Regions from separate parts of the Brevibacillus antibioticus genome, predicted to be linked through region 4. Evidence: riboswitches for the same ligand, from Rfam matches in the RefSeq annotation. Region 4 holds a riboswitch; each other region holds the start of a gene.

Region 1 (8,060 bases), 310 kb from region 4:
TAGTTACCGCCAGAAGGAAAACGGAGAGCACCTAGTGATCCACGTGGTGTATCCGAATCTTTAAGTACGCCCCTGTCTCGTGTGCCAAGGGAATTGACCACTTCTCGCTGAATGGTTTGCGCAAAGCCTTTGTCTTGAGAACGGTTTCCAGCGATCATCAATTGATACCTTGCTATCATCGTGCCGCGTCAAGTAAACTGTTGCGCCGAAATCTTCGAGAGTCTCAGCAACAGCCTGTGCAAACAACAGGGCTAAGTCTTTCTCGTAAACATCTTCGCCATTCAAAGTGCCGATTGCACCAACGTCTGAACCGCCATGACCTGGGTCGACCAAAAACTTCAATCCATCAAGACTCATAAAACCTTCCTCCCATTTGTTGATGTATTAAGCGACTATGAATTTGAGTGTCATTGTCGCTTTCATCAATAAAGGAGAGCAAATACAACCACACAAAAAAATTATTTATCTATCCCCTTGCATGCTACTCAGTTTCCATTTGTTATCTTCTTTTGTGAACATTAGTTCGAGCGTTCCAGAGTACGTCTCATCGTTTATCCAAACTTCGTAATTTGTAATAAAGCGTCCATCCTTATATATATCGAATGACCTTTGACGAAAAGTGCTTCCTTCGGTTACGAACGGAATACTTATAACCTCGTTATTCGCTTTATAAACAAATTGCTTTCCTTCTACAGCAGCTTCTCTGGAAATGAACTGTTTAACTTTTTCGGTCTCACCTTTCATCATGGCTCGAAACATTTCTCTTGTCTGTAGATCAACGATATCTCGAATTTGGTAGATTTGAGCGTTAGTTTCGTTTTTTTGTTTTTCCTTAACCAAAGAGGCTTCAAGTTCTTTATTTGTGTTTTTTAATTGGGCTATCTCAGCTTGTAACTTTTCAATCTCAGCTTGAGATGTTTTTACGGTACTGTCATTAGAACAAGCTACCATTCCTAAAGCCATTAGGATAAACAGGCTCAGAACTAATCTCTTTTTCATTTCTAAACCTCCAATGATTCCACCTATGGTATTGAAGTTAAGATCAATCCAAACACATAACTATCATACGTCAAATTTACCACTATTTTATATAATCCATATATTGGAGTAGTTATAGTTTCTATAACACAAATCCAAAAAATCAGACCAAGCGTACTATCGTTCCTTGGTTTTCTAGAACGCAATTAAAAATGTAATTTTCATGGAAAAGCGGTTGCCTTTTTCCTGGTTTATTTACCTAGTATGTTGGGACGGTGAAAATTATGAAAGATGAATTACTGATAGAAGAGTGTAGGAGAATTTTAAGAAGGATCGCATGGCGACTACAGTATAGAACACGGAAGATTTCCAACGGAGAGCTTCACTACAACTATTACACGAAATAAAGAAAACTCTTTGTCTAAGAGGGATTGAGGCTGTCGTGGAAGTTGGCAGCCTCTTTTTTAACCTAATTTCCATCATTAATTTCATTTCCATTTTCAGCGACTTTAATGTCTTTTTTCAACAAAGCTAAGTCGCTAATGCTTTTTCGATCAACTAGCAGAATTGATAATTCATCAAGACTGAGTAACGGTTTTATAGAAGTTACCTTTGTGCCTCTTATATCTAAATAATTTAATTTAGTTACAGACTGAATAGATGTAATGTCTGTGATGGGAGCATTCATCATTTGTAAACGTTCCAAATTCGGTAGTTCTTTTACAAAATCCATCGAGTCAATAGGATTATTTGATACATCTAAGAAAGTGAGATGGGGTAGTTTAATCGATGATAAAGCAGTTATTTTATTATTTCGAATGGTTAAGTGCTGAAGAGATTTACTATTCTCAAGCATTTTCAAATCGGATAAATCTCCCTCATTCAGTGAGAGGCTTATTAGTTTACTGTTATTTAAAATAGGTAGCTGAGCTTCCTGAAAACCAGTGATTGAAAGATATTCAAGTTCACTCAAATCCTTTAGAAATAGATAATCTTTAACATTGATTCTATTCAAAGATAGCGTTTTAAGGTTTTTCATTTTAGATAGGACAGCTAAATCAATGGGTGCATCTCTTTGTTCAAGAGGAATATTGTCTATATCTAATGTGAGTTCTTCGCTATTAAATAAATCCTCCATTTTGATGTCCTGCTTTTGCTTATTCAGTGATTTAGATAAAGATTCTAATAATAACGGGGAGACACTCTCCGCTTGGGATTGTTCTTTCGGCAATTCATTCAAATTCGTTTCGTTGGCTTCGCATCCAGTTAGTACACCTAAAATGATCAAAAGAGTTATAAGCTTTTTCAAATTCATCCCCCATTTTTCAGGACATCCTAGCGGCTAGCCTGTCATTAACTGTATGACGTTGAATTCCATAAAATGGTTTCCGGATTTTTCATTGGATCTGACAACCTGATACGCTATGCATTCTGAACGTTTGTCGGAATGTGGGCTTTTTCTTTTGCGTAATGTGTCGAAGAGGAGAGGAGAAAGGATGATTATGCAGAATGTAGAAGATTGGTAACTGGTGCATTACATTCTGGTGTGGCAGGGAGGCAAAAATGAAGTCTATTGTTGAAATTGCCAAGAGTGCAGGTATCGAAGAACAGCATTTGGAGCTATACGGAAAATATAAAGCCAAACTATCAGATGAACTATGGGAGCAAGTGAAGAATCGTCCTGATGGCAAACTGATTCTTGTTACAGCAATGAACCCCAATCCGGCGGGAGCAGGCAAGACGCTCACGACGATTGGTCTGTCACAATCATTGAATCATCTAGGGAAGAAAACAATGGCTGCGCTTCGCGAGCCGTCCTTGGGCCCTTGCATGGGGATCAAAGGAGGCGCAACGGGAAGCGGCCAAGCACAAATTCTCCCGGCTGATGAAATTAACCTGCATTTTACAGGGGACATTCATGCGATTACAGCTGCACATAACTTGTTGGCAGCGATGATCGACAATCATATTTTCCATGGCAATCCGCGTGGGCTGAATCCAAAGAAAATCGTCTGGAAGCGAGCCATGGACATGAACGACCGCGCACTGCGAAACATCGTGGTTGGTCTGGGTGAAGGCAATGGGATGACGCGAGAGGATGGCTTCATGATTACGACAGCGTCCGAAATCATGGCGATCTTGTGCTTGAGTGAGAATCTGGCAGACTTGCGCGAGCGGTTGAACCATATCATTATTGGCTACGATTTCAATGATCAGCCTGTACGGGCAGAAGAAATCAACGCGGTCGATGCGATGTGCGTTCTTCTGAAGGAAGCGATCAAGCCCAATCTCGTACAGACAATCGAGGGAACTCCGGTCATCATTCACGGCGGACCTTTTGCCAATATCGCGCATGGGTGCAGCAGCGTGATCGGAACCAAGATGGCCTTGAAGCTGGCGGATTACGTCGTAACAGAGGCGGGATTTGGTGCGGATCTGGGAGCAGAGAAGTTTTTTGACATCAAGTGCAGAAAAGCAGGTCTGACTCCATCGGCTGCTGTCGTGGTCATTACGGTTCGCTCGTTGAAATACAACGGCGGGGTAAAAGTACCTGACCTGGCAGTGGAGAACTTGTCTGCTCTGGAAAAAGGCTTCGAAAACGTCAAGCGCCATCTGGAAAACCTCCAGAAGTTCGGTGTGCCAGCAGTGGTGGCTATCAATCATTTTGCGACGGATACGCAGGCAGAGGTCGATGCTGTCATTGCGCTGTGCCAAGCGGCTGGAGCCGAAGCGGCGCTCTCGAAAGTGTGGGCAGAAGGAGGAGCAGGCGGTGTCGAGCTGGCTGAAAAAGTGATTCGTGCAGCAGAGCAGCCTTCATCCTTCCGATTCTTGTATGAGGAAGACCTCAGCATCAAAGACAAAATTGAGACAGTCGTGAAAGAAGTATACCGTGGATCAGGGGTTGTGTTTTCGCCGCTTGCATTAAAAACGATGCAGAAGGTCGAAGAAATGGGAATGTCCCATCTGCCTGTGTGCATGGCGAAAACACCGTACTCCTTTACGGACCGTGCTGATCTGTTGGGGGCACCTGTTGACTTCACGATTCAAGTGAGTGAAGTGCGCATATCAGCAGGAGCTGGTTTTATCGTGGCACTGACCGGAAGCTTGGTTACCATGCCAGGCCTCCCGAAAAAGCCGGCGGCGGAATCGTTGTATGTCGACGAGGATGGGCAAGTGATCGGATTAAGCTAATCAAAAAGTTTGACGAAAAGTTGACAACTGTAAAAGGTTGTCAGCTTTTTTCCATTTTGAGGTTTATTATCGAAAGGTTATGGGAATAGAAAGGTGAGTTTGAAAAAAAGAGGATTTTCATTGAAAAAACAACAAGGAATGACAAAGGCAAACCTGCTGAAAGGCAGGGACGCAAAGCCACGGGTCTAAGGTCGAAAGTCAAAGGCTTTCGCAGCTAGGACAGCCGGGTTGCCAAACCGTAGTCATAATGGGCTGTCGGTGGGCAGTCTTTTTTTTGTTGAAAAAAGAGAAGGGAGAAGGGATTCGGTATGAAAAATAGTTTGAAGAATAAGCTAATTATCATTTTGTGCCTGCTGTTGGTTATAAGTTTGGGTACGGTTTGCGGTGCAAGCTATTGGAGTGCTTCTAATCTTTTGGCAAACAGTCTCGACAAAGAAGCTGAGCTATCAGCTAGCAATCTCTCGATTCGTATCGATGGTTTCTTTCAAGAGAAAATTGAGATTGTAAGAGCGATAGGAGGGTTGATGTCGGCAGATCAAAATGTCGAGCACGACCTGAAAATCATTCAAGAAGCCCAAAAGAAAAACCCCGAGTTTGAGACGTTCTTCTTTTCGCATGATTTAAGCGGTAAGAAAGTGATCAATTTCAAGGGTGAAGTGACCGACATCTCGGATCGTCCGCATATTAAGGAAGCTAGCAAAGGGGAAGGGAAGGTCGTTGTCTCTGAGCCAGTCATTTCGAAGCGGACAGGGAATAACATCGTGACACTGGTCGTTCCATTGATGAAGGACAATCGTCAATACGGTTACATCGGTTCTACGATTCCAATCAATGAGATCCAAAAAAAGGTGTCTGAAGAGAAATTCGGCGAATTAGGTTACGCCTTTTTAGTAAGCAAAACAGGAACATTTATTTATCATCCGAATAGCGAGTTCATTCTGAAGGAATCGATTCTCGACATGGGTATTCTTGAGCTTCAGACTGCCTTTGAAGATATCAAGCAAGGGAATCATGGAATCGCCCAATATAAATACGAGAATACAGAGCGATTTGCTTCCTATGCGCCAACCAATTTGAACTGGGGGATATACATCACTGCGCCCGTAGCGGAGCTGCATGCACCTGTCGATCAACTGTTAGTCCGATTGACGGTTATTTCCCTCATCGTATTGGCGCTTGGGGTTGTCCTCATCTATTTCTTGGCTGTACGCATGGTAAAACCAATTGAGCGTCTGAATCACGCAGTAAATGTAGTGGCGAAGGGGAACTTGAAAGAGACCGTAACGGTTGACGGAAAAGACGAAATCGCAGTTCTGTCCCGTGACTTTAACCAGACAGTATCGCACTTGAAAAATTTGATCGAAGACGTATCGCTGTCGTCTGATCAAGTACAGCGTTTTAGTCAGGAAGTATCAGAAGGCATAAAACAAGCGACGGAAAACATCAACCAAATTGGCTTGTCTATTGCGCAGATTTCTGAGGGAGCAGAGGCGCAGGCAGCCAGCTCGCAGGAAGTTGCATTATCGATGACTGACATGGCAGCAGGCATCGTGAAAATCGCGGAGACGTCTGCACATGTTTCAGAGGCTGCCCAAATAGCAACAGAGCAGGCTGAGCAAGGGACTGCTGTGGTAGAGCAGGCAGTTCTCCAGATGGGAAGCATTGGCGAGGGAACATCGAAGGCGACAGTAGCCATCGAGCAGCTCAACAATCGCTCCAAAGAAATCGAAGGCATTCTCGATACAATCAGTCAGTTGACTTCGCAAATCAATTTGCTTGCCTTGAACGCTTCGATTGAGGCAGCACGCGCGGGCGAGCATGGACGTGGGTTTGCTGTAGTTGCAGGTGAAGTGAAAAAACTGGCGAACCAATCCGAGGAATCCGCATCCAAAATCGCGATGCTGATCGGGGAAATCCAGCAGGATACTCATCACGCGGTAGAAGTTATGACCGAGGGCAACCAAAACGCACAGCAAGGTATTCAACTGGTCGAAGAGGTTCGCGAAATCTTTGGGAATATTTTGGAGTCTTCCCGGAACGTTGCCGCGCACATTTTGGAAGTATCCGCAGCATCTGAGCAAATGTCAGCAGGCTCCCAACAGGTGAGTGCTTCTGTAGATGAAATGCATACCATTGCAAAACATGCTTCACTCGACGCGCAAACAGTGGCAAAGGCAACCGAAGAGCAACTTCAAGCCATCCAGGAAATTGGACAGTCTGTCGAGCATTTGAACACAGTGGCAGAAGAATTACAGCAAGGAATCCGCAGGTTTACTGTGTAAGAGGCAGCTCAGCAGATTGTAAGTCCTCTTCTTTGAAAGGGGGGATGCCATAAAGGGATGATGGAGTTTGTTTCTACTAACTAAATTCATTACCGAACAACAGGAGGAGAAACCAGATGAAAAAATTTACAAAAACAATCTTGGCGAGCACACTCGCTGCAACTATGCTCATGACATCAGGAACAGGTGCTTTTGCCGCAACAGCGGTTAAGCCTGTCCCAACGGTAGCTGCTGAAGCTGCTAAAAAACCGCAAGCGAAGAAGTTTGAGTCTCGTTTGGACGAAATCATTGCGAGAGGCTACATCCTCGTAGGTACTCCAGGGGACTACAAACCGTTTACATATCTGAATCCAAAGACGAACGAATTTGAAGGCTACGACATCGATGCGATGAAGGAATTCGCAAAAAGTCTAGGGGTAGAGGCGCGTTTTGTTCAAACCTCTTGGCCGACACTGATGGACGATATGTTGGCAAATAAATTCGATATTGCTGTCGGAGGCGTTACGCGCAACACAGACCGCCAGAAAAAAGCACACATGAGCGATCCATATATTATGTTCGGTAAAGCTCCGCTCATCCGTGAAGTAGACAAGGACAAATACAAGAGTGTAGAAGACATCAACAAGCCAGAGGTGCGCATTGGTGTGAATCCAGGAGGCACCAACGAGAAATTCGTTCGTGAGCACCTGACAAAAGCAACCGTGACTGTTGAACAAAACAACCTCGACATTCCTGGTCTGGTAGCAAGCGGTAAGTACGATGTGATGATCACGGACACGCTGGAAGCGATTGTATATTCCAAAGCAGATTCCCGCCTGTATGCCGCTCTGACTGACAACCCGTTCACGAAGAGCGAAAAAGCGTACATGATCCAGCGTGGAGACACCATCTTCGCTAACTATCTGGATGTGTGGATGGACGAAATGAAGCTGCAAGGAAAATTTGATGAACTTTACAAAAAATGGGTAAAATAATCCGATGATAGAAAAGCAGCCCTCTCGAGGGCTGTTTTGTTGTTTTTACAAGATACGTCACTAAAAAATCAGGCAATTTGGGTATATAAGCAGTTTGCTTTTTCGAGCATTGCATGGTACGATTACAGCTATGTTCTTTAGGGTGCTACGTACAATCGGGGATAAAAGGGCATGTTCCGGATCGTAAGGAATAGTGCCCTTTTTTTTGAGAATTTTATAGATGAAGGTATTGATAAAGGAGACTGACATTCATTGGCGACTTTTAATGATTTTGGCTTACATCACTCCATTGTTAGAGCGTTGAGCAACATGGGCTTCGAAGAGGCTACGGCTATTCAGGATCAAACGGTTCCTGTAGCACTGCAAGGTCGTGACCTGATCGGTCAAGCACAAACAGGTACAGGTAAAACGGCTGCATTTGGTATTCCGCTGATTGAACGCATGGATGAAACAAGCGGAAATATTCAAGGGGTTGTATTGACCCCAACTCGTGAGTTGGCTGTTCAGGTTGCAGAAGAGATTAATAAAATTGCCCAATTTAAAAACATCTCTGCCCTGCCAATCTACGGTGGTCAAGACATCACGCGTCAAATCAAGGCGTTGAAAAAACGCCCGCAAATCATCGTAGCAACAC
Region 2 (8,060 bases), 220 kb from region 4:
TAGCAGTCTACTCCTCGCAAAAAGGTAGCCCTACATCCAATAATGGGTGTAGGGCTATTTGTACTCCGCATGTTACTCCTCAAACTTCACCATTTCCAAATTGCTTTTCTTGACCTTTACCAAATACAACAAATAGATCAGGCCGATAAAAGTCCAAAGCAAGCCCAGCATCATGGACGTTGTTTCGAGGTTGACCCACAGAAAGGCGATGAACGTTGTCCCGATGAGGGGAGACAACACGAAACCCCACCAATCCTTGATATGCTTGTTCTTTTGTTTGCGGAAATAGTACGCCATTACGCTAATGTTCACGAAGCTAAAGGCGATCAGTGCGCCGAAGTTAATAAAGGAAGTTGCTGTTAACAAATCCATAAACAAAGCAAACAGCATCAACGCCCCGACCAGTAGGACGTTAAGCAAAGGTGTTCTCAGCTTCGGATGTACATAACCGAACCAGCGTCGGGGCAAAAATCCATCTCGTCCCATTGCGTACAACAAGCGTGTCACGCTCGTAACAGATACGAGCCCGGATGCCAGAGTCGAAGACAACGCTGCCGCCAAAAACACCAATTGAAAGATCGTCCCTCCGATAAACAAAGCAATCTCCGCAGAGGCCGCTTCTGGATCAGACAATACCGAAACATCAGGAAATAATGATTGCATGAAATAAGAGGCCGTAATAAACAACGCTCCTCCTGCGAGTGCTACGAGCATAATCCCGCGAGGAATCGTCTTTTTCGCATCGACGGTTTCCTCCGTTAACGTGGTTACGGCATCAAAGCCAAGGAAGGAAAAGCAAAGAATCGACGCACCTGAAAGCAGTGCAGTGACAGACATATCCGGTGACACAAATGGACGCAGGTTGAATACTTGCCCAAGCCCGTCACCTTGCATAAGACCACGAATCGCCAATCCGGCAAATAATACGACGACCACGACTTGAAACAGCACCAAAATCGAGTTAACGGATGCGGTTACCGTTACACGAAATACGTTTAACCCCGTCACCAATACAATGAAGCCAATAATCCACCACGCTGTCGACACGTCAGGAAACACGGATGAAAGGTATACTCCCGTCAACAAGGCGTTAATCATCGGTAAAAACAAATAATCCAGCAAGGACGCCCACCCTACCAAAAATCCTGCGTAGGGATGAATCGTTTGTTGCGTATACGTATACGCGGTTCCCGCTGATGGGAATAGCCGTACCATCTTTCCGTAGCTTGCCGCCGTAAACAGGATCGCAAGAAGTGTGACTGCATAAGCAGCAGGAACGTGTCCCCCCGTATCTCCAGAAACAATGCCAAAGGTGTCAAAAACGGCCATCGGGGCCATGTAGCCCAGTCCAATTACGACAATATGTCGCAACTTCAAACTACGTGTTAGTTCTGCTCTCCCATTCACTGCCTGTCCCCCTTTATGTAACAGAATAATTATACATCCTGATTTATAATCACGAAAGAAAAAAGCGCTGCTGCACACGGGTTCTCCATGCACAGCAACGCTTGATTTATATGAGTATTCCCTATGCCTTTGGCAGTTCAAAGGAGCTCTTCAACGATACAATCCGGTTGAATACGAGCTTATCCTCTGTCGTATGCTTCGGATCGACATTGAAATAGCCATGACGGAAAAATTGATACTTGTCTTGTGGCTTGGTTTCTTTCATATTTGGCTCCACATAGCCTTGCAGCACTTCCAACGAATTCGGGTTAACGTTGTCGAGGAATGTGCCCTCTGCGTCTTCATCATCCATAATCAATGGCTCATACAAACGGAATTCAGCAGGAAGCGCATTGGTCGCATCTACCCAGTGAATCGTCCCTTTTACCTTGCGACCTGTAAAACCGCTGCCGCTCTTCGTCTCAAGGTCATACGTGCAATGGATCTCGATCACGTTGCCGTCTGCATCCTTCACAACGTCATTGCACTTAATGAAGTACGCATGCTTCAAACGCACTTCATTTCCCGGGAACAAGCGGAAATACTTGCTCGGCGGGTTTTCCATGAAGTCATCCTGCTCAATGTAGATTTCGCGGGAGAACGGAATTTGACGATTGCCCATCTCTGGGTTCTCTGGATTGATCTCCGCTTCGAGCATCTCGACTTGCCCTTCCGGATAGTTCGTGATGACGACCTTCAACGGATTCAAAACAGCCATCGTACGCGGTGCCTTTAGCTTCAGGTCCTCACGGATGAAATACTCTAGCATTTTCTCGTCAACCGTGCTGTTAGCGCGCGCTACCCCTACTTCACGAGCGAATGTACGAATCGCTTCCGGTGTATAGCCACGACGACGGAAGCCTGCGATGGTTGGCATGCGCGGGTCATCCCAGCCGTCTACTACATTCTCATCGACAAGCTGTTTCAGCTTGCGTTTACTCATAACGGTGTTGGTCAGGTTCAAGCGAGCAAATTCGTACTGGCGTGGTGCACTCTCCATTTCGCACTCGCGGACTACCCAGTCGTACAATGGGCGATGATCTTCGAATTCCAGTGAGCACAGGGAGTGTGTCACGCCCTCAATGGCATCCTCCAACGGATGAGCGAAGTCGTACATCGGATAGATGCACCATTTGTCGCCCGTGTTGTGATGCGTTGCATGGGAGATCCGATACAGAACTGGATCGCGCATGTTGAAGTTCTGAGAAGCCATGTCGATTTTCGCACGCAGCACCTTTTCTCCGTCCTTGAACTCCCCTTGGCGCATACGTGCAAACAGGTCCAGGTTTTCCTCCACAGACCGGTTGCGGAACGGACTATCTGTACCTGGCTCTGTCCATGTTCCACGCATTTTACGCATGTCTTCGGGAGACAGATCGTCTACGTAAGCCAGACCTTTTTTAATCAACAGCACCGCACGGTTGTACATCTCTTCAAAGTAATCAGATGCAAAAAACAACCCGTCCCATTCGAAGCCAAGCCATTGAACGTCCCTTTTGATAGCCTCTACGTATTCGATGTCTTCCTTTACCGGATTCGTATCGTCAAAACGCAGGTTGGCCTTGCCGGAAAATTCTCGTGCCAACTCAAAGTTTAGACAGATCGCTTTCGCATGTCCAATATGAAGATACCCGTTCGGTTCTGGGGGAAAGCGGGTAATAATTTCCTTTACTTTGCCCTCTTGCAAGTCATCAATCATGATATTGCGGATAAAATTGGATGCCGCTACCTTGTTTTCCAATGAAATCAACCTTTCACTTCACCTTTACATTCCATAATACTGATTCTCTACCCAGAGTTCAACAAAATCGGGTCGTTGACCGACCCGCTCATGTCTCCCATTGCTGCCCCGTTTGCCATTGTGACCTGCAATACAGGTGAATGACAGAATCAACAGCTAAGCGCTGCTCCGTGATCCCACGAATCGTTTCGAGATGCTTCGGGGGAATCAGATGCAGCAAAGGTTGTTCAACATGATTGAAATGTTGGAATGCTTCCGCTGCAATCCGATCCCACTGCGGGTAATACCGAAGCAAGTCATCGGGCATTACGCGGGAGCGGTCCGTGTCAGACTCGGGCAAACAATCAAAAGGTTCATCCAGATTTAACGTTCCATAATCATCAGTCAACTCTTCGCCCGGAAAAATATCCCGTGCAGCCAATTCCATATCATACATGGTTGGCACACAATTCGCATGAAAGCTGTGGTTCACGTACCTTGCCTTATCCCAACAAAGAATGTACTTTCCGAACTGGTTTTTAAACGAATATTTTTGTACGTCCTGTTTTCGTAATGAGTCAAGTCTTTCCACAAATGCAGGGTCCAATACCTGGTCCAAATCATCCTGTGCCCATACAATCGTTCCTTTTGGGATAAACCTTGTCGCAAACACACCGTACCCGATCTCATCGTTGATATAGCGCAATTCTGTATCGGGATGCATCATGGTCTTTGTTTCACCCCTTGGCGAATGTGCCTTTTTATCATCATAAGCAGTTCAGCCCCAGGAGGTGTGTGAATATCTTTCGAAAAATACATAGCATTCCTAACTATTTTTCCGGATTAAAATATTTTTCTTATTTACCACAAATGGTAAATAGTCTATATTATTGGCAAATGGAGTTTTAGGAACTTTTTCCCACAACGATCGCATCAGTAAATGTGTCAATTTTATGCTTCATCCATTGATATCGAAACGGCATACCCGGGGAAATCCGGCGACGCAAAGCTACAGGGGCTACCTCCGCAACAGCGGACACGCTTGCCAGCTACCGAAGTATTGATGTAGGACGAGACCAATGATCCTATATCATTGGTCTTTTTTTGTGTTCACAATGTCTATTTTTGTCTATTTTTGTATGTTTGTGTATTTTTGACTTTTGAAGGAGGTGAGGTAACAGCGGATAGCCGGTTTAATGAATTCATTATTTTATTCATCATGAAGGAGGTTTCATAGGAATGTCATTCTGGAAGAAACTCTCGACCGTCGCGCTGACTGCTGTCATCGGGGTATCAACATTCTCTGGGGCACAAGCTGCTAACCGTCCAACATCGATGTCACCGAACGCAATGGTGACGACTCCTCACTATCTGGCTACAGCTGCAGCCCTGAAGACATTGGAAGACGGTGGAAACGCAGTAGATGCTGCTATTACAGCCGCTTCCACATTAGCTGTCGTCTATCCTCATTACACAACCATTGGTGGAGATAACTTCTGGCTCATCTACAATGCCAAAACAAAAGAGCTAAAGGCGCTGAACGGCAGTGGTCGTGCAGGAGAAAAGGCAACCCTCGACTATTACAAAAACAAAGGCTACGAAAAAATCCCGTCCCGCGGTTATGAATCGGCAAACACTGTCCCTGGTGTCGTCTCCGGCTGGTGGGAGGCGTACAACTACGCCCATAAAAGCATGGGCAACAATAAGCTTCAATGGAACAGACTGCTGGAGCCTGCCATTGGATACGCCGAGAACGGATATCCCGTCTCCCCTAACCAAGTATATTGGACAAAATACGCGACAGATCCAACTGACAATGACTTGAAAAATCTTCAACGTTTTGATGAATTCCGTAAAACATTCCTGAAGCCCAACGGCGATCTCTATGCAGCAGGCGAAATTCTCAAACAAAAGGATCTTGCCAATACTTTGCGAATCATTGCAAAAAAAGGCGCTGACGGTTTTTATAAAGGAGAAGTTGCTAAAAAAATCGTAGCAGACATGAAAGCCAACGGCGGATTGCTCACGTTGAAAGATTTTGAGAAGCACACCTCCACTTGGGCAGAGCCAATTATAGTAGACTACCGCGGTTATAAAGCGTACAACGTGCCGCCTAACTCCCAAGGCATGGCATCACTCTCCATTCTTAATGTTTTGAATAACTTCGACCTCAAAAGCATGGGTGAAGGAACACCCGATTACTATCACACGATTGTAGAAGCTACCAAACAATCTTTTGCTGACCGCGACAAATGGCTGACTGACCCTGCCTTTGTGGATATCCCTGTGGATGAGCTGTTGTCCAAGCAGCACGGGAAAGATTTAGCTGCGCGCATTGATATGAAGCAAGCCGCCAAATCCGTAGAACCACTGGATCCAAAAGGCGATACAACCTGGTTCGGGATCGTCGACAAAGATGGGAATGCAGTATCCATCATTCAGAGTCACTATTTTGACTGGGGCTCCGGCATCGTAGCGAAAGATACGGGCGTCCTTTTACAAAACCGCGGAAGCTATTTCTCTTTGGATTCCAAACACATCAATCACTTGGAACCAGGAAAACGCACCTTCCACACCATTAACCCAGCGATGCTCTTTAAAGGGGACAAGCCTTATCTTCTCTACGGAACACAAGGGGGAGAAGGACAGCCGCAAACGCAAGCCGCTCTCGTCACACGTATCATCGACTTTGGTTTCAGCGTGCAAGACGCAATCGAAGCACCAAGATGGCTGCATGGACGCAACTGGGGATCTGCTTCCAACAATCTCAAGGTGGAAAGCCGCATCCCTCAAGAAGTCCTAGACGAGCTCATTAAACGTGGGCATCCAGTCGAAAAGCTGGAAGCAGCCTATACCGATGCGATGGGACAGTCCGGCGCCATCCTGATTGACCCGAAAACCAATGTAAAATTCGGTGGTGCTGATCCTCGCGGTGAAGGCGCAGCAATGGGCTATTAATATTTGGTCAGACTGCTGAGTTCATCTCAGCAGCTGACTGTTTCTATTTTGCATTCACGGATTAGGAGTGGACAAACCTATGTTTTTGTTCAACAAACTCAGGAACAAAATGATCCTTTGGTTTCTCGTCGTAGCCGTCATTCCACTTACTGCCGTTTCGTTGTTTATCACGAGCAGCTTTTCATCCATTCTGATTGATAAACAAAAATCATCCTATGTTGACCTTACTTCCAGTACAGCCATAGCTATGGATCAATATCTGGACCGGCGTATGACAGAAATTCAAGTTTTAGCCCGTACCTCGGATATTCAATCCGATGATGCAGCAGCAAAAAATGAATTCATTCGCAAGTTTACCGAGGAAATGAAACTGTATGACGGAAATACGTTTATCGCAAGCGACGGAAAAGTAACAGCTGATACTTTCCCCAAGAGCGTTGGAATCAACCTTGGCGAGCGCCAATTCTTCAAAGACGGCATGCAAGACAAGCCCAGCTTCTCTGATGTTCTTGTTGCGAAGACAACCGGCAATCGCTCTATCATCGTCGCTTCCCCTGTAAAAGGGAAAAACAATGAGAAGCTTGGTGTCTTGACCGGGCTCGTCAATGTAGACGACTTCGCATCTACATTCCTCAAAAATTTGAAAGTAGGCAACGATGGTTATCCGATTCTCGTTGATAACAAGGATCACATTCAGTACCATCCTACCCAGGATCTGATCGGAAAACCGCTTGCCCAATCCGCTCTGCCGCAACCCTTAATGGAAATCCTGAAATCAGGAAAAACGGAAAAGGGCTCATACAACTACTCAGACAATGGCAAGGAATACGTTGTCACCTATTCCCCCATTCCCAAGACCAACTTTGGTTTGTATCTGCATATCCCTGTCGAATCCATAACGTCTGCGGTTTCATCCGTTACCACCATGGTTACGATCATTGTCATCATTGTTGTTGCTGTCGTGATCGCAATCGCATACGTTGTTTCCCGGCAAATCTCCCGTCCTATTGCGGCAGTTGCCTCCGTGGCTAACCGCATTTCCGAGGGTGAACTGACTGTACAACCGTTGCAAATTCGAACCAAGGATGAGGTTGGACAGCTATCCCAATCAGTAAACACCATGGTGCTCAACCTGCGAACGATTATTCAACAAGTAAATGATACAGCTTCAGATCTTGCTTCTTCAGCAGAGGAATTGTCGGTCAACTCCGACCATACGAGCAAGGCTACCGAGCAAATCGCCATAACGATTCAGGAAGTAGCTTACGGTGCGGAAAAGCAAGTGAAGAGTGTAGAGGAAAGTGTCACCGCAATTCAAGGTGTATCGACAGGGGCTCAGCTGGTTGCCACGAATGCACAACAAGCTGCCGAATCAGCTTTGGACGCTTCCCAAATTGCAGTGGAAGGAAATCAGGCCCTTCAGGTCGTTATCAGCCAGATGCAATCGATCGAGAACACTGTCGGCAACATTGCCGATATCGTCAAACGATTAGGAAACAGTTCGCAGGAAATCGGACAAATCGTACAAGTCATCACTGCCATAGCTGAACAAACAAATCTGTTAGCGCTTAACGCAGCTATTGAAGCGGCGAGAGCTGGTGAACAGGGGCGCGGTTTCGCCGTTGTGGCAGACGAAGTGCGTAAATTGGCTGAGCAGTCCGCGCAATCAGCGCAACAGATTAAACTGTTGATTACGACGATTCAGCTCGAATCAAACCAGGCTGTCGTTTCGATGGAACAGGGCACCAAGGAGGTCGCCACTGGACTTATGGTCGTTAACAATGCAGGCAAGTCCTTCGAACAGATCCAAGATGCTGTCACGCAGGTGGCCAGCCAAATTCAAGAAGTAAAATCTTATTCTGAGCAAATGTCTTTAGGCACCAAACAGGTGGTAGAATTGGTCGGTGTCATTGAAGAAGTAGCGGAGAATTCTGCT
Region 3 (8,060 bases), 5.1 Mb from region 4:
TCAGCAAACAGGTTCATTTGTCCGTGCCTGCGGTCTCGGAGCGAATACGCAAGCTGGAGGATACAGGACTCATCAGGCAATTCACGGTGAAGCTGGATCGGGAACAGCTAGGGCTTCACCTGATTGCATTTGTGATGGTGCAGATCGAGAAAACGGAGCATATCGCTGGCTTCCGTGAAACGGTCATGCAGGCAGACTGTGTGCTAGAATGCCATCATATCGCGGGAGCTTACGATTATGTATTGAAGGTTGCCGTAAAAGGGACTGCTGATCTGGAACGATTCATCTCTGAAACACTGAAGCAAGTAGAAGGGGTAAGCAAGACGAATACGATGATCGTCCTGTCTTCCATGAAAGAGGAGATGTGAGCCTGATGGCGATCTGGAACGGTCTATTATTCGGGATGATGCTCCAGCTATCGGTTGGTCCAGTTTGTCTAGCGGTGTTGCATCGCTCGATAACTGGACGATTGCGGGATGCACTCATGATGGTACTGGGTGTTGCGCTCGTAGATGCGGTTTATATGGTAGGGGCGATCGGGGGACTTTCGCTGCTGTTCCAAATCCCTTGGGTCAAACAGATGGTTTTGATGGTGGGAGCCCTGATCTTGACTTGGTTTGGGATTCAAACCTTGCGTGCCATAAAAGGCAGAGGAGTACATGAAGAAGCGCCAGCCCCGCATGCTCCAACGGGTCGAAGTAGCTTTTGGCACGGTGTGCTTCTGACGCTCGCGAATCCTCTAACCGTTCTGTTTTGGGCGGGAGTATTTGGCTCCCTGTTGGCATCTGACACTTTTGTTCAATCAACAGAGTTGTTCTTGTTTGCTACAGGCTGTCTGTTATCGACTATATTGTTCCTGGGACTGGTAGCTTTGTTGGCCGCGTATTTGGCTCGATTTTTTCGCCCGGGGTGGCTCAACGTCTTTCATGGGCTCAGTGGTGTCTTTCTCATTGGGTTTGCGATTGTCCTTTACGCAAAAAGCTGTTTGATGTCTCCATACTGGCCTTATTAAAGGAGTTCGGAATGACTGCATCGAATTTTAATCGAATACAGGTATTGCGATCGAAAATAGTGTTTTCCTCCCATGGGATTTGGGTAATAGATAGGAAGATAGAACCCTTTCTTGTGAAAGTACCATAGTACAGGGTGTGAGGAGAACCAGTGATGACGACGGATACGTGCTTGAAATGCGGCAGTCCGATGGGCCGGGGAGAGTACAGTTGCCAGGTTTGCGGAGAAAACGAAATACAAGACTACCAGATGATTCGCAATTACGTGAGAAGCTATCCGAATTCGAATGCGATGCAAATTGCCAATGCCACAGGGATATCTGTTTCAAAAATATTACGTTATATAAGAAATGGCTCGTTGACGGTAGTAGACAGTCCGCCCCGCAGAGGGCGATCATAAGAAAAAGAGAAAAGCCCACAAGCAGTCACGAATGGCCTTGTGAGCTTTTTTATTTTTGATGCTAATCTACAACCAGCGTAATCCTTTTGGATAATGATTTTTGAGTTGCCCCTCAGATTGCTTGCCCCAACCGATGGAGAATCCATCTACTGTAACCAGCGTCCAGCCACTTGCACCATCACGCGTGAGCGCTTCTCCTTTTAAGTACCGCAACAGTTCAGGATCGTCCGCGCCATACGACGCGACACGGGCTGCCTCCGCAGAAGAGAGAGAGTGTGCCAAGGCGTGCGCAGGTTCAAATCTGTTCTTTTTAACGGTTCCTAGGTGTAGACCGACGCGCGTGACCTTGAGCTTGTCCCAGTCGAGCTCGGGAGCAGGTGAGTAGTAAAGCTGCTCGCCAAATAAAAGAAAAGCAGATTCATCATCGAATGGATTGGAGAGCGCCGGGAGTGCTTCGTCCGCGAACGTACGCCAGACTGCCAGGGCTTCTTTTCGACCTGCTGGAGCCGATTTTGCCGCACGCTTTTCTTTACGCTTCCCGGAAGGTTCATGAACGTCAGCGGTCTTGCTCTTTTGCAGCTTGGCGAGATAATGCCCTTCTCCTTGTAGACGATGCGGCCACAATCTGGCTGTCTGGGCGAGCTGCTCGTTTTGCGGCGATGCCCACTCGGGTTGACCAGTAGAAAAGCAATCTGCATGTGGTAGCGAGACGATCTCAAATTCTTTGTGACGGCCGAGGAAGTTAACCAGTGACTGCTCATTTTCCAACGGAGCAAATGTGCAGGTGGAGTAGACCAACGTCCCGCCTGGCTTCAGCATAGCAGCGGCCGCCTCGAGAATATCACCTTGCATGACATGGCACTCCGTTACTTTTGCAGGGCTCCAGTCTTCGATTGCTTCGGGAAGCTTGCGAAACATTCCTTCGCCAGAGCATGGAGCGTCTACTAAGATTCGGTCAAAAAACAGGGGAAATCGCTCCTGTAAGCGTTCTGGCGTTTCGTTGGTCACGACGGCATTGGTCACGCCGCAGCGCTCCAGATTTTCTGACAAGGCTTTTGCCCGAACAGGATGGATTTCGTTTGCCACAAGCATTCCTTGTCCACGCAAAAACGCTGCAAGCTGCGTCGATTTCCCCCCTGGTGCTGCACACAGGTCGAGGATTCGCTCACCAGGTTGTGCACCGAGTGCTTCGGCAGCGGACATCGCGCTTGGCTCCTGCAAATAGTACAGGCCAGCGGAGTGAAAAGGATGCTTGCCGGGACGATCTGGCTCTTTGTAGCGAAAACCGTTTACGCACCAAGGGACTGCTTCTACAGCAAACGGCGAGATTTTCAAAAAATCGTCACGACCCACCTTCAACGGATTGACCCGCAAGCCATGTGTCACAGGCTGATCATATGAGGAAACGAATGCCTCATAATCGTGTCCGAGCAAGGTTTGCATGCGCTCGGTAAATGGTGTTGGTAATTTTTTTGTCATAACAGCCTCCGATGTCAGTTTTTGGCCCCATGTGAAAGGAAAAGATAGAATCATGGCGAATCATAGAGAATGAGGTGAGAGCATTATGGAAGGATCCCGTGCAAAACGCTACCGCTCCCGGCGGAGGAATGACTCGGAAGTAAGCCGGTTTTGGATCATGGGGTTGCTGTTCTCACTGCTGGTGCTCGCTTTTGAATTCTTTATCGAAATACCCGCCGACGCAGATTGGCTGGTCGATATGGAGATGGCTTTGTTTTCTGCCAGCTTTACATTGCTTGCCTTCTATCTGCTCGGACTTACCTTTGCCTTTTCACGCCACCAAAAGGCAGGGAAGATCAATCACCAAATCATCATCTATGTATGGTTGGGTGCGATCTTGTTTCACTTGTTCCTGCTCATCAGCAATTTGTCCAATCAGCATGTGTACAAGGCAGGGATCATTCTATTTTTAGGACCATTGTTTTTAACTGTCTACCATTTTATCACGTACTTGGCAGCTTTGCGCGAGGAGCGTGAGGAGCAGGAGGCAGCTACGACAGCTACGCTTGAGCGTACGGCCTACCAGATGATTCTGGAGGGCGGGCGTGTATACAGCGAGTTGAGTCGCCTGAAAACAGAATATCCAGAAGTGGAGCAAATGCTTCGCGCCAACGATTTTCACGATAAACTGGAGCGCTATGCTTTGGAAATGCAGCAGTATTTGCAGGTGAAGCATTTTGAGCGTAAAGACGTGGAGCTCTTGGAGGGTCACTATTATTTCTTGGAAAACTTGCTGAGCTTGGCGAAACAACATCCGGGAATAATCGAGTCCCGCGTATATAGCCGCCGAAGTGACAATTGATGGGTACAAAGGAGAGGGAAGCGGATGTTTTGGAAAAAAGACAAAGCCCTAGCAGAAAAAGAGACAGCAGCGACGACAGCCACAACCACAAAGACAGGACAGCAAGACGCTTGGAAGCATGAGCTTCGCGGTCTTTACGAACAGATGGGCGCGATCCTCACTTCGAACCAAGCGATGAACGCCGAATCTGATCAAATGGTGCGATTGGTGATGAGGATGAAGGGTGTCGTAGATAATATCCAGGCCATTAACGAGCGGGATGATGAATCTGCGAGCCAGTTGTCGGTTCGAGGAGAGCGCCTGACAGACATCTGTAAACAATCCGTAGCGCGTGCAGATGAAGGCAAGAAGGCTATGACGGACGTTGTAGAAGTCATGAGCCTGCTCGACAAAGAATCGGTCCATACATCCAAGTCCATGAGCCGCTTGGAAGAGCGCTCTTCAGAAATTACGAGTATCGTCAAGGTGATCAGCGACATTGCGAATCAGACCAACCTTCTCGCGTTGAATGCAGCGATAGAAGCGGCACGTGCCGGTGAACAAGGCCGCGGTTTTGCTGTCGTAGCGGATGAAGTACGGAAGCTGGCCGAGATGACAGCGAACTCGACCAAGACGATTGCAGAATTGATTGGCAAGATTCAGGAAGAAACAAAAGAAGCATTGTCCAACAGTGAAAAAAGCAGCAGTGCGATCAAAAATGGACTTTCCATCAGCAAGGATGCTGCGGGGAAGACAGATCAGATCGTGAACGCTTTCCAGGCACTGAACGTCGAAGTGTCGGGTGTGATGGAAATTATCGCGCATCAAAAGCGATTTGCTGACGATGTGTCCCAGCAGGTAAGTGATGCAAAGGGCTTGCTGGATGAGCTGAATGAAGGAATGACCAAGCACGTGAGGGACGCCAACGCGGTAGAGCAAATGCTCGCGACGAGCGTAAAGGATGTCAAAAAGTTATTGTGATCATAAGGTAAACGAATCAGGAGTCCGTATCCAAGCGATGCGGACTTTTTGGTATTTCTCCACTTTTTCACCAAAATTCTACATATTTCGGTTTGACTATTAAGAATAACGTACTATAATCGAAGTAAGATTCTCCATATACTTCCTTTTTTCGACAAAATCCTATCAGCATTCGCTATGAATGGGCAAACCCATTGAAAAGTGGGGACGCAAAGCCACGGGCCTAATGTACACGTTACGATGGCAGCCGGGTTGCCAACGAGCAGTGTATTTTACTGTTTTAGTTTTACGGCTCCTTTCATGCGAAAGGGGCCTATTTATTTTACAAAAGGGAGAGGTTGTAGCATGTCAATCCTTCAAACACTGGACAAGCAGTATATCAATGGGGAGTGGCGCGACGGACTGGGCGCGAAGACATTGCAAGATATCAACCCTTACAACGGGGAAGTCATCGCAGAGTTTAAAATGGCAAATCTGGAGGATATCGACGCGGCTTACAAGGCGGCAGCCAACGCGAAAAAAGAGTGGGATGAAGTGAATGCTTATACCAAATCCCGAATGTTGGAGCGTGCTGTTCGCTATATCGAAGAGCATGAAGAAGAAATCATTCAGATCATCATTCGTGAACTAGGTGGAACCCGACTGAAGGCATTTTTTGAGATCGGGCTTGTGAAGGATATTATTCGTGAGGCGGCTACGTTCCCGGTACGCATGGAAGGAAAAATTCTCCCTTCTCCCGTAGACGGAAAGGAAAATCGCTTGTATCGGATTCCCGCAGGAGTTGTCGGCGTCATCAGTCCGTTCAACTTCCCGTTCTATCTGTCGATGAAGTCCGTAGCTCCAGCTCTTGGCGCGGGCAACGGTGTCGTCCTCAAACCGCATGAGCACACGCCAATCACGGGTGGGACTCTCATCGCGAAAATTTTTGAAGAAGTAGGTCTGCCCAAAGGCTTGATCAACGTCGTTGTAACGGATATTGCTGAAATTGGTGATGGTTTTGTCTCCCACCCCATTCCACGCATCCTTTCGTTTACAGGCTCGAGCCAAGTAGGAAGTCATATCGCGCAAGTGGCAGCGAAGCATTTCAAGAAGGCGATTTTGGAGCTAGGCGGCAATAGTGCCCTGATTGTTTTGGAGGATGCGGATCTTACGTATGCCGTCAATGCAGCAGTATTCAGCCGCTTTACCCACCAAGGTCAGATTTGCATGTCGGCTAACCGGGTTCTGGTTCACCAAGATGTTTACGATAAATTCCTCGATCTGTATGTGGAAAAAGTATCTGGACTCAAGGTAGGCGACCCAAATGATCCAGACACGGTAATCGGTCCACTCATCAATCAACGGCAAGTCGCCAACCTGATGGCAACGATCGATGAAGCGATTCGCGAAGGAGCCGTTCCTGCACTGAAAGGGGAAGTAAAAGGAAACGTGGTCGAGCCGATTGTTTTGACAGGTGTGACCACAGACATGTCCATTGCATCCAAAGAACTGTTTGGTCCGGCTGTTTGCATCATGTCGTTTGCTTCCGAGGAAGAAGCGATTCGCATGGCGAACGAGACACCATTTGGATTGTCCGGGGCGATTCATACCCGCGATCTGGAGAGAGGTGCCCAGATGGCCAAGCGCATTGAGACGGGCATGATTCATATCAACGATGGAACGATCAATGACGAGCCAATTGTGGCGTTCGGCGGTGAAAAGCATTCCGGATTGGGACGCTTAAATGGTCAATGGAGCCTAGAAGAGTTTACTACGCTAAAATGGATTTCGGTTCAGCACAAAAAGCGCCAATTTCCGTACTAATGCCATCAAAATATAGAGGTGAAGAGGGTTATGAACGGATACGAAGAATGGAACGAAACAGAAGCTTCCGAAAAGGGGCAAAACGCAGAACTGCTCGAGGCTTTCATCAAGGTTGCCCCCTATTTAAATGATTTGCTCACCGATGACATTACCATTGGGGTCTACGACACGGAAAAGCTATTGCGCAATGTGCCTGCTCAAACATTTGCACTGCAAGTAAAGCCCGGTGATCCACTCCAGGAAGGAGATGTGATCACCAACGCGATTCGAAGAAACACCAAGCAGGCGATGATGGTCCCCAAGGAATTATTTGGTTTTCCTCTCGTCGCACGAGCGATCCCCCTGCATGATCACACGGGAAAAGTCATCGGTGGTGTCGGCATTGGCTCGAGTATGGAGCGAGCCAATGAGCTGTATGAAATTGCCGCAAATCTCTCGAGTGTTGTCGAGCAGGTCAGTGCCACCACACAAGAGATGGCGTTGCAGATCGGGAATTTGAACGAGCAAATGAAGGGGATCTCAGAGCAAGCCAATGATGTGAGCCACAGTACGACTGAGATCGAGCAAATTACACTCGCCGTGAAAAAAATCGCTGATCAAAGTAACATTTTGGGACTGAATGCGAGTATTGAGGCTGCGCGAGTAGGAGATGCAGGGCGTGGGTTCGCTGTCGTCGCGCATGAGGTTCGCAATATGGCGACGGATTCAAGGGCGAATGCAGACAAAATTAAGCAAACTACGGATTCCATCCGGGTTTTGATATCCCTCCTGCAAAATTCGATTGAATTGATCAATCAAACCATGGAGAGTCAGGCAGCCGCTACGGAGGAAATTTCTGCGACGATGGTCGAAGTGAGCGGCAATACGCAAAAGCTGGCAGGGCTTGCCCAAGAAGTGTTTGAAATAAAGTAAGCCCATACATGTAACAAAAATCCCCTCTTAGGAGTCTTACTCTTGAGAGGGGATTTTTTCCTTTAGTTCTTTTATGTGGTAGGTAGTGGTTGCTCCAGCATATAGCGATACACCGGGACTTCATCGCTCTTTTCAACGGGCAAGAAGCTAAACGTGACGTAGCTGTCCACGGATTCCGGTTCCAGGGCCAATACAATGAAGCTCGCATTTGGCTGGGCCATGCTGAACACGTAACTACCCGCAGGAAAGGTTTTCGTTGTTTCTGTTACATTTGCAGTCACTTAGTTGGTGAAATGCCCATTCTCGTAAATCGTATTCACCTTGTTTTCCAAAATGGTGTAGCTTTCTACTGCTATCGTTGTCTCTTTTGATAGCTTGATTATTGAAACACCGAGCAATTCCAGCTTGGCTGCAATGTCATGGTAGCCAGGAGGCATGAGATAGGCAGTGGATCGCTCGCGCTCGAGTACAGGATAGGCATCCGTGGAGCTTACCTTGTTGTCGTTTGCTTTTTTGCCTTTTTCCGTGATTTCTGCGTGTGCCTGGGTCACGGCGGACTTGATTACTTTGGCGTTGGCCGCTGTTGATTGGATGACAGCAGCGTGAGTCAAGGCCTGACTGTATACACGTCGTTCAAAATCGGCGCGTCCAATAC
Region 4 (8,060 bases):
GCGTAAAAGGCTGGAAAGAAATCGAATACGAGGTCATGCGGGACGCAAATGATACGTGCATCATCGTGTGCAATATGGAAAATTTGGACCCGGTAGGTATTCATACGGGGGACAGTATTGTCGTCGCGCCATCTCAGACGCTGACAGATCGCCAGTACCAAATGCTGCGCAGCGTATCAACGAAAGTGATTCGTTCACTAGGAGTAGTAGGCGGTTGCAATATTCAATTTGCGCTTGATCCGAATTCCGATCGGTACGTGCTGATCGAAGTAAATCCTCGCGTCAGTCGTTCCAGTGCGTTGGCGTCCAAAGCAACAGGTTATCCAATCGCGCGGATCGCTGCCAAGCTCGCATTGGGCTACGGACTGGATGAGGTGCTCAATCCAATCACGGGCTATACGTACGCTAGCTTTGAACCAACGCTGGACTACATCGTTGTCAAAATCCCGCGCTTCCCGTTTGACAAATTCCCGCTGGCAGACCGCAAGCTGGGGACGCAAATGAAAGCGACTGGTGAGGTCATGTCGATCGCCCGCAATCTGGAAGCAGGACTTTTGAAGGCAGTGCGTTCCCTGGAACAAGGCTGCACACATTTGACTCGACCAGAGCTGGCATCTTGGACGCGTGAGGAGCTTGCCCATTCCTTGCAGGAAGCGACAGATATCAGACTGTTTGTTTTTGCCGAGGCGATCCGCAAAGGTTTTACAGAAAGTGAGCTGCACAGTCTGACTGGTGTCGATCCGTTTTTCTTGCGGAGCTTGCGTAAAATCGTGGACTTGGAAGTAGAGCTATCTTGCCACCATAGCAAAACATTGACCCCAGAGCTGTTGTCAGAAGCAAAACGTCGCGGGTTTGCCGATGAAACCATTGCTTCACTGGTGGGTGCCACACCTGACCAAATCAAATCACTTCGTCAAGAATTGGGCATTACGCCTACTTATAAAATCGTGGACACTTGTGCAGCAGAATTTGATGCCCAAACCCCTTACTACTATTCGGATTGGCAAGGAATAGATGAGGTCGAGTCACTGTCTGGCCGCAAAGTTCTGGTACTTGGCTCAGGTCCTATACGCATTGGTCAGGGAATCGAATTTGACTATTGCTCTGTGCATGCAGCCAAAGCACTTCAGGCAAGCGGTATTGCGGCAGTCGTTGTGAACAACAACCCAGAGACGGTCAGCACTGACTATGAAACTGCCGACCATCTTTATTTTGAACCGCTTCACGTAGAAGACGTGCTGCATATCGCAGAACGTGAACAGGTTGAGGGCGTCATGATTCAGTTCGGTGGTCAAACCGCGATTAATCTGGCAGCCAAGCTGGAGCGCGCGGGGCAAAACGTAATGGGTACGTCACTTACAGCCATCGAACGTGCGGAGGACCGCGAGCTGTTCTACGCGATGCTACGCAAGCTGGACATTCCGCATATCCCCGGTAAAGGAGTATCGTCCTTGGAGGATGCGACCGCGATAGCGGAGGAAATCGGCTTCCCTGTTTTGATGCGACCCTCGTACGTCATCGGCGGGCAAGGTATGGTAGTTGTCCACAATATCGACGAGCTGCGAGCTACCATTCAAGACTGGTTGAACCATCCGGACATGAGCATGTTTTTCCCGCTCCTCGTGGATAAATACGTTCCAGGCAAGGAAGCAGAAGTAGATGCGGTATGCGACGGACAATCTGTTATCATCCCAGGGATTTTCCAGCATGTGGAGAGGGCGGGCATCCACTCAGGCGACAGTGTAGCCTTGTTCCCGGCTCCTCATCTGACGGATGACATCAAGCAAAAAATCGCGAGCTATACAGAAGCAATCGCGAGGGAAATGGAAGCGGTCGGGTTAATCAATATCCAGTTCGTCATTGATGGCGAAACGGTTTATGTACTGGAGGTAAATCCTCGTGCTTCACGGACCGTACCGATTACGAGCAAAGTGACTGGCATCCCGATGGTTCAACTGGCGGTTCGCGCACAATTGGGTGAAAAGCTTTTGGATATGGGCTACGGTACAGGGCTTTTGCCAGAGATTCCGTTTGCAGTCGTCAAGGCACCGGTTTTCTCCACGATCAAGCTGAACGGCGTAGACCCGGTACTAGGTCCAGAGATGAAATCGACGGGCGAAGTTCTCGGCTTGGGGCATTCTTTCGAAGAGGCAGCAGGCAAAGCCTTTGCTTTCAAAGACAATTTGTACGGCGACTGGCAAAAAGGTCAGTTGGTCATGATTTCTTTGGCAGATGGAGATAAGCAGGATGGCGTAAGAGAGTTGATTGGGCAAATTCAAGCAGACGGTGCCAATCTGGCGGCGACTCCGGGAACGGCCGAGTGGCTGAAAAACGAAGGAATTGTCGTGAAGCATATCGTGGCAGATGAAGCGGCGTGGATCGAGCTGTTGCAAGAGGAAGAAGCGGCCTTCGCTCTCGTTACTGCGACGAAAGGCAATCGTCAGGGCCGGACAGGATTTGCCCTGCGAAGCCGGATGGTACAACAAGGTGTGCCATTGTTCTTTGCTGTCGATACGTTCGAGTTATACGTGAAGTCTATTATGAAGAAAAGAGGTGGCTCGCATGCAGCCAGTGAAGATATTGGAACACTTTCAAAACTTGCCGTTGCAAAAGCATAAAGGAAAGGACTTCCTACGCGTTGATGAATTCAACGGGGAAGAATTGATGGAGCTGCTCCATCTGTCTGCTCACGTCAAGCAATTGCAAAAGCTGGGACAGCCATTCCAGCCTTTGCAAGGCAAGACGCTGGGGATGATCTTTGACAAGGCTTCGACCCGCACGCGCGTCTCTTTTGAAGTAGGGATGCATCAGTTGGGTGGCCTGGGGATGTTCATGAGCGGAAAAGAGCTGCAGCTCGGACGCGGGGAGCCGATCAGCGACACAGCAAAAGTTCTGTCTCGGTACGTGGATGCCATCATGATTCGCACTTTCTCCCACTCCTATGTAGAAGAGCTTGCTCTGCACGCGTCAATCCCCATTATCAATGGCTTGACCGATCTGTACCATCCTTGTCAGGCTTTGGCTGATCTGCTGACGATCTGGGAGCATAAAGGCAAGCTGAAGGGAGTCAAGCTCGCTTATGTAGGAGACGGCAACAACGTGGCGAACTCACTGGTACTGGGCGCAGCTCTGCTAGGCCTTGATGTGCGGGTGGCGACTCCAGCAGGCTACGAAATGGATGCCACTATTGTCGCAAAAGCTAGAGGGTACGCGAAACAAAGCGGTGGAAGCATGATGGTGACCACTGATCCGATAGAGGCTGTCATGGGGGCAGATGCTGTATACACGGACGTTTGGACTAGTATGGGTTTTGAGGAAGAAAATGAGGTGCGTTTGAAAGCTTTTGCTGACTATCAAGTGAACGAAAAATTAGTAGCAGCGGCAGATCGTAATTATCTCTTCTTGCACTGCTTGCCAGCACATCGTGGGGAAGAAGTGACAAGCGGGGTCATCGACGGATCGCGCTCTGTCATTTTTGATCAGGCTGAAAATAGATTGCACGCACAAAAGGCGATTTTGGCGGCGCTGGTATGAACATAGTTCTAGTTAAATGGAACTATTTGTAATTAAATCGAATAGACTATGAATCTATGATTGCCGAATTTTGTCATTTATGTGTAAAATAAAGGTAGGAAAGAAGCGAAGAAGTACGGACTGTATCTGGTCGCTTGGTCCGTATGGAGCCAGTAGCGAATCCAACTTTTTCCGTAATGGAAAAGGAAAGGGGAGCAGGGGCTGTACTTGGTCGCTTGGCCTCTGCATCACGGACAGTAGCGAAGCCAGCTTTCTCCACTATGCCTGAAGGGGGGAAAAGAAAATGAAAAAATGGTTCGCGGCAATTATGATGGTGGTAGCAATCGTAGCAGCTACTTCTGCAAACTACAACATTGGGTAATATTGGATACGAATAAAACACCGCTTGTAACAAGAGTGGTGTTTTTCTCTAATATTTTGGGGGAATACCTTTATGCTACTTGATGTGATTGGTTTATCGTTTGTAATTGCTCTATTAAGAGGAGGAAGGATTAAAGAGTTTCCGAAGTTTCATAAACTCTCTCTGCTCTTTATTAGTATAGCCCTACAAGCTCTTTCAGCGCTCTATCCCCCGGCAGGAGGGATATTCGTATCAATCTCTTATGTATTCATACTAGCCTTTCTATTGTTCAATCGCCAATCTGAGGATATACGTATCTTCATGATGGGCTGGTTTTTGAATTCATTGGCTATTTGGACAAACAATGGAAGAATGCCGATTGATTTGGAACAAGCGAAAAAGCTGCCTTACGATCTTACTCCGGTTATCAATGGGACGAATTTTAAACACAGTATTTTGACTGAGAGTACAAATTTGCCGTTTTTAACAGATGTCATCTACATGCCTTCCATTATTCCAAGGGTAATCAGCATAGGCGATATTTTTATTATGCTAGGTGCGTTTTTATTAGTACAACGCTTAATGAATAAGCCAATCTCACTATTACAACTTCGAGAAGGAAAAAACTATGCAACGAAAAGTTGAGTTTGGATCAACAATGAAAAAAATAGTGGTGACTTGGATTTTTCCACTAGCGGCGTTAGTGATTTTTTATGATTCGTTGTCTGATTGGGAGCCAAGAGAGCATTGGGGAGTTTTGTTTGCGTATACATTACTCACCATCTTTTCTACGTTCGCTCCTATACGGACGTTGAACACCATATTGACACTAAACAATGCAGTTATTTTTTCTGGTATTCTCCTCTTTGGGGCCTGGGTAGGTGTTTGGTCGGCCGTTGTTGAAACGTTGATACTGGCGTTTCTAATCAGGGCCAACCCGATAAAGGCTTTGGCAAATATTGGACAGCTGGTGCTAACGATTTGGTTTGTCGATCTCTTCAAAAACTCTATAGGCAATGTACCAGCTTCCACGATGATAACGGATCTACTTTTAGCTGTATCGTATTGGTTTATTAATATAATCCTATGTGGTTTAGGGATTTCTTACTTTTTTAAGACGAACTGGTTTACAACCGTTCAGAAAATGGCAAAAGGAACAACGCTCACATACCTTTTGCTCATGGTAATGGTGGGAATCGGATCTCGGCTGTTTGAGACATATGGATTATACACATTAGTTCCCATGATGGCTGCTTTTATCACGATGAGTTTTGTATTCCATCAATATTACGATAGTATGAATAAGCTCCAACAAAAAGTGGAAGAAGTCAAAACATTCAACCATAAGTTTTTGACTGCCATGGCGGCTTCTATTGATGCGCGTGATCGTTACACGAGTGGTCATTCCCAACGAGTGGCTCACTGGGGAAGAGAAATTGCCAAGGATATTGGTTTGTCTGCTACAAAAGTGGAAGAAATTTATGTTGGCGGTCTTTTGCACGACATTGGAAAAATCGGCATCGAAGACGAAATTCTCAATAAAAAAGGAAAGCTGACCCCGGAAGAGTATGACAAGATCAAGCAGCACACGGTCATTGGCTACGAAATTATTTTGCAAGCAGGGATGTTCAATGAATTGCTTCCTGCGATCCGTTCCCATCATGAACGAATAGATGGAAGGGGATATCCGGATGGTTTAGCCGGGGATGAGATTCCACTGATGGCGAGAATTTTAGCCATTTCAGACGCTTTTGATGCGATGGTCGCGGACAGGCCATATCGAAAAGGTTTGCCTGTGGAGGAAGCGCTTCAAGAAATCAGAAGGGGCTCTGGTACCCAATTTGATCCGATATTGGCGGAGCATTTTATCAGAATCGTTCAGCGACTGCCGTACGAAGAGTTGCAAAGCATTATCGGTATAGAGTCCATCCCACAAAAACAGTTACAGGAGGCAATAAGATGAGGTGCCCCTTGTAACTGTTTTTATTCGTTTACGACCAGATGCGGACGAGCTCTCTGGTTTCTAAATGGCAGGTAAGCTTGAATACATCTGGATTGCTTAATTTCTCCCAATCGTGAAAGCCAAAGCGGTCATCCATTGATTTCATGAGCAAGGCCAGCAGGCATCCGTGGCTAACAAGGACGATATCTTTATGCTCGTCTGCCAAAATCTCAGTGAGCAACGAATTTGCCCGGTTGATAGCAGTGAGACTGGATTCGCCTCCTTCGAGTTCAAGCGTCAGGTCATCGAACGTATCGCGTAATCGCTCGAACCAATCCTCACGTGGTACTCCGCTAAGGACGCGCTCGATCAAACGCGTGTCTTCTTCAACCACGATGCCACGCTCCTGTGCAAGAGGCCGGATGGTAGCAATCGCTCGATGATACGGACTCGAAATGATTCGATCAATGGGGGAGGCTGTGAAGAAGGTGGCAAGCTCCCGAGCTTGCACTTCTCCCTTTTCCGTAAGCAGGGCTTCGGGTTCTTGGCCAGCAGCCTGACAATGACGTACCAAATAAATTGTTTTCATAATCCCTCCAGCGGAACTTCTTCTCTGTAATTCCTCCTTTCACTCATTCTCTATCTTGGACAAGTTTCCCTTTCAACCTTGCAACCTTGCAACATTTATGCATAAACGGATGATGAGTATGCATAAAAGCAAGATGCGCTTTATGCGAGAAATGTATAACCTCTTATGCATCCCTGTTTTTGTCTGCGAATTCACAAAAAATATACAAGAAAAATAGTTGTATTTTTATTAGTTCGTTTGTATAATTACTCGCATGAGAGAAACTTCGAAACGGGGAGAGAGAATGATGGCAAAAGATAAAATTGTGTTGGCCTATTCAGGCGGTTTAGATACATCGGTAGCAATTAAATGGCTGCAAGATACGTATAACTACGATGTCATTGCAGTTGCATTGGATGTAGGGGAAGGGAAAGACCTCGATTTCGTACAGAAAAAAGCATTGCAGGTAGGGGCGTTGAAATCAATCGTAGTGGATGCAAAGGATGCATTCGCAGAGGAATTCGTATTGCCAGCTCTGAAGGCAAACGCCATGTACGAAGGCAAATATCCATTGGTGTCTGCACTGTCGCGTTACCTGATTTCGCGCGTGCTGGTTGAAATCGCAGAAAAAGAAGGTGCGGTAGCTGTCGCACACGGTTGCACAGGAAAAGGAAACGACCAGGTACGTTTCGATGTTTCCTTTACAGCGCTGAACCCGGATATCCAAATCGTGGCGCCGGTGCGGGAATGGGGCTGGACGCGTGACGAAGAGATCGAATATGCGAAAAAGAACAATATCCCGATCCCAATCGATCTGGACAATCCATATAGCATCGACCAAAACCTCTGGGGCAGAAGCTGTGAGTGTGGTGTTCTGGAAGATCCATGGGCAGCTCCTCCAGAAGGTGCATACGATCTGACGAAGTCGATCATGGATGCTCCAGACGAGGCAGAAGAAATCGAAATCACGTTCGTACAAGGGAAGCCAATCGCATTGAACGGCGAAGAGCTCCCACTGGCTGAGCTGATCCTCAAGCTGAACAAAATCGCTGGAAACCATGGCGTAGGCCGTATCGACCATGTGGAAAACCGTTTGGTGGGCATCAAATCTCGCGAAGTTTACGAGACACCGGCTGCGACTACCTTGATTTTGGCTCACCGTGAGCTGGAATTCTTGACGCAACCTCGTGAGGTCGCTCAATTCAAACCAATTGTCGAGCAAAAACTGGCGCAAGTGATTTACGAGGGTCTCTGGTATTCGCCCATTCGCAATGCTGTCCAGGCATTCATTGAAGAAACGCAAAAACACGTATCGGGTGTCGTACGCGTGAAGCTGCACAAAGGACATGCGATCGTTGTGGGTCGCACCTCTGCATCGTCTCTCTACAGCCATGAGCTGGCGACTTACAATGCAGGAGATCAATTCGACCACAAAGCAGCACTTGGTTTCATCAAGCTGTGGGGTCTGCCTACCAAAGTATACGCACAGGTAAACGAGGGTGTCCTGCACGAAAATAAAAACACCGCGATTAAGATTTTGGATGAAAAGGATGCGATTAAGCAATGAAACTCTGGGGAGGACGCTTCACGAAGCCGACAAATCAACTCGTAGAAGAGTATACCGCTTCTATTTCTTTCGACCAGAAAATGTGGCGACAGGACATCGTTGGAAGCCT

The links. Region 4 has a riboswitch for cyclic di-GMP ahead of E8L90_RS26305 (DUF5317 domain-containing protein). Riboswitches for the same ligand answer to the same signal wherever they lie in the genome.
Region 1: it holds a riboswitch for cyclic di-GMP, as region 4 does, so the genes downstream of both, E8L90_RS24875 (methyl-accepting chemotaxis protein) here and E8L90_RS26305 (DUF5317 domain-containing protein) in region 4, are expected to answer to the same signal.
Region 2: it holds a riboswitch for cyclic di-GMP, as region 4 does, so the genes downstream of both, ggt (gamma-glutamyltransferase) here and E8L90_RS26305 (DUF5317 domain-containing protein) in region 4, are expected to answer to the same signal.
Region 3: it holds a riboswitch for cyclic di-GMP, as region 4 does, so the genes downstream of both, yfmT (benzaldehyde dehydrogenase) here and E8L90_RS26305 (DUF5317 domain-containing protein) in region 4, are expected to answer to the same signal.

The regions. Positions count from the first base shown of each region.
Region 1 covers NZ_SZNK01000001.1:5,136,681-5,144,740, forward strand. The annotation lists gene E8L90_RS24845 (N-acetylmuramoyl-L-alanine amidase) at 1-179, opposite strand, end outside; gene E8L90_RS31450 (N-acetylmuramoyl-L-alanine amidase family protein) at 61-357, opposite strand; gene E8L90_RS24855 (hypothetical protein) at 463-999, opposite strand; gene E8L90_RS24865 (leucine-rich repeat domain-containing protein) at 1,448-2,287, opposite strand; gene E8L90_RS24870 (formate--tetrahydrofolate ligase) at 2,542-4,170, shown strand; cyclic di-GMP riboswitch class I at 4,307-4,406, shown strand; gene E8L90_RS24875 (methyl-accepting chemotaxis protein) at 4,479-6,452, shown strand; gene E8L90_RS24880 (transporter substrate-binding domain-containing protein) at 6,569-7,426, shown strand; gene cshA (degradosome RNA helicase CshA) at 7,679-8,060, shown strand, end outside.
Region 2 covers NZ_SZNK01000001.1:5,227,735-5,235,794, reverse strand. The annotation lists gene E8L90_RS25350 (GNAT family N-acetyltransferase) at 1-3, shown strand, start outside; gene E8L90_RS25345 (APC family permease) at 73-1,407, opposite strand; gene E8L90_RS25340 (glutamine--tRNA ligase/YqeY domain fusion protein) at 1,529-3,196, opposite strand; gene E8L90_RS25335 (SET domain-containing protein) at 3,276-3,893, opposite strand; cyclic di-GMP riboswitch class I at 4,135-4,223, shown strand; gene ggt (gamma-glutamyltransferase) at 4,406-6,124, shown strand; gene E8L90_RS25325 (methyl-accepting chemotaxis protein) at 6,204-8,060, shown strand, end outside.
Region 3 covers NZ_SZNK01000001.1:312,850-320,909, forward strand. The annotation lists gene E8L90_RS01430 (Lrp/AsnC family transcriptional regulator) at 1-368, shown strand, start outside; gene E8L90_RS01435 (LysE family translocator) at 374-1,012, shown strand; gene E8L90_RS01440 (hypothetical protein) at 1,165-1,410, shown strand; gene E8L90_RS01445 (RsmF rRNA methyltransferase first C-terminal domain-containing protein) at 1,477-2,889, opposite strand; gene E8L90_RS01450 (hypothetical protein) at 2,975-3,730, shown strand; gene E8L90_RS01455 (methyl-accepting chemotaxis protein) at 3,755-4,690, shown strand; cyclic di-GMP riboswitch class I at 4,865-4,950, shown strand; gene yfmT (benzaldehyde dehydrogenase) at 5,036-6,493, shown strand; gene E8L90_RS01465 (methyl-accepting chemotaxis protein) at 6,524-7,405, shown strand; gene E8L90_RS30540 (hypothetical protein) at 7,477-7,626, opposite strand; gene E8L90_RS30545 (hypothetical protein) at 7,687-8,016, opposite strand; gene E8L90_RS30550 (M14 family metallopeptidase) at 8,013-8,060, opposite strand, start outside.
Region 4 covers NZ_SZNK01000001.1:5,447,673-5,455,732, forward strand. The annotation lists gene carB (carbamoyl-phosphate synthase (glutamine-hydrolyzing) large subunit) at 1-2,618, shown strand, start outside; gene argF (ornithine carbamoyltransferase) at 2,563-3,534, shown strand; cyclic di-GMP riboswitch class II at 3,627-3,708, shown strand; gene E8L90_RS26305 (DUF5317 domain-containing protein) at 3,968-4,519, shown strand; gene E8L90_RS26310 (HD-GYP domain-containing protein) at 4,503-5,837, shown strand; gene E8L90_RS26315 (histidine phosphatase family protein) at 5,866-6,405, opposite strand; gene E8L90_RS26320 (argininosuccinate synthase) at 6,692-7,951, shown strand; gene argH (argininosuccinate lyase) at 7,948-8,060, shown strand, end outside.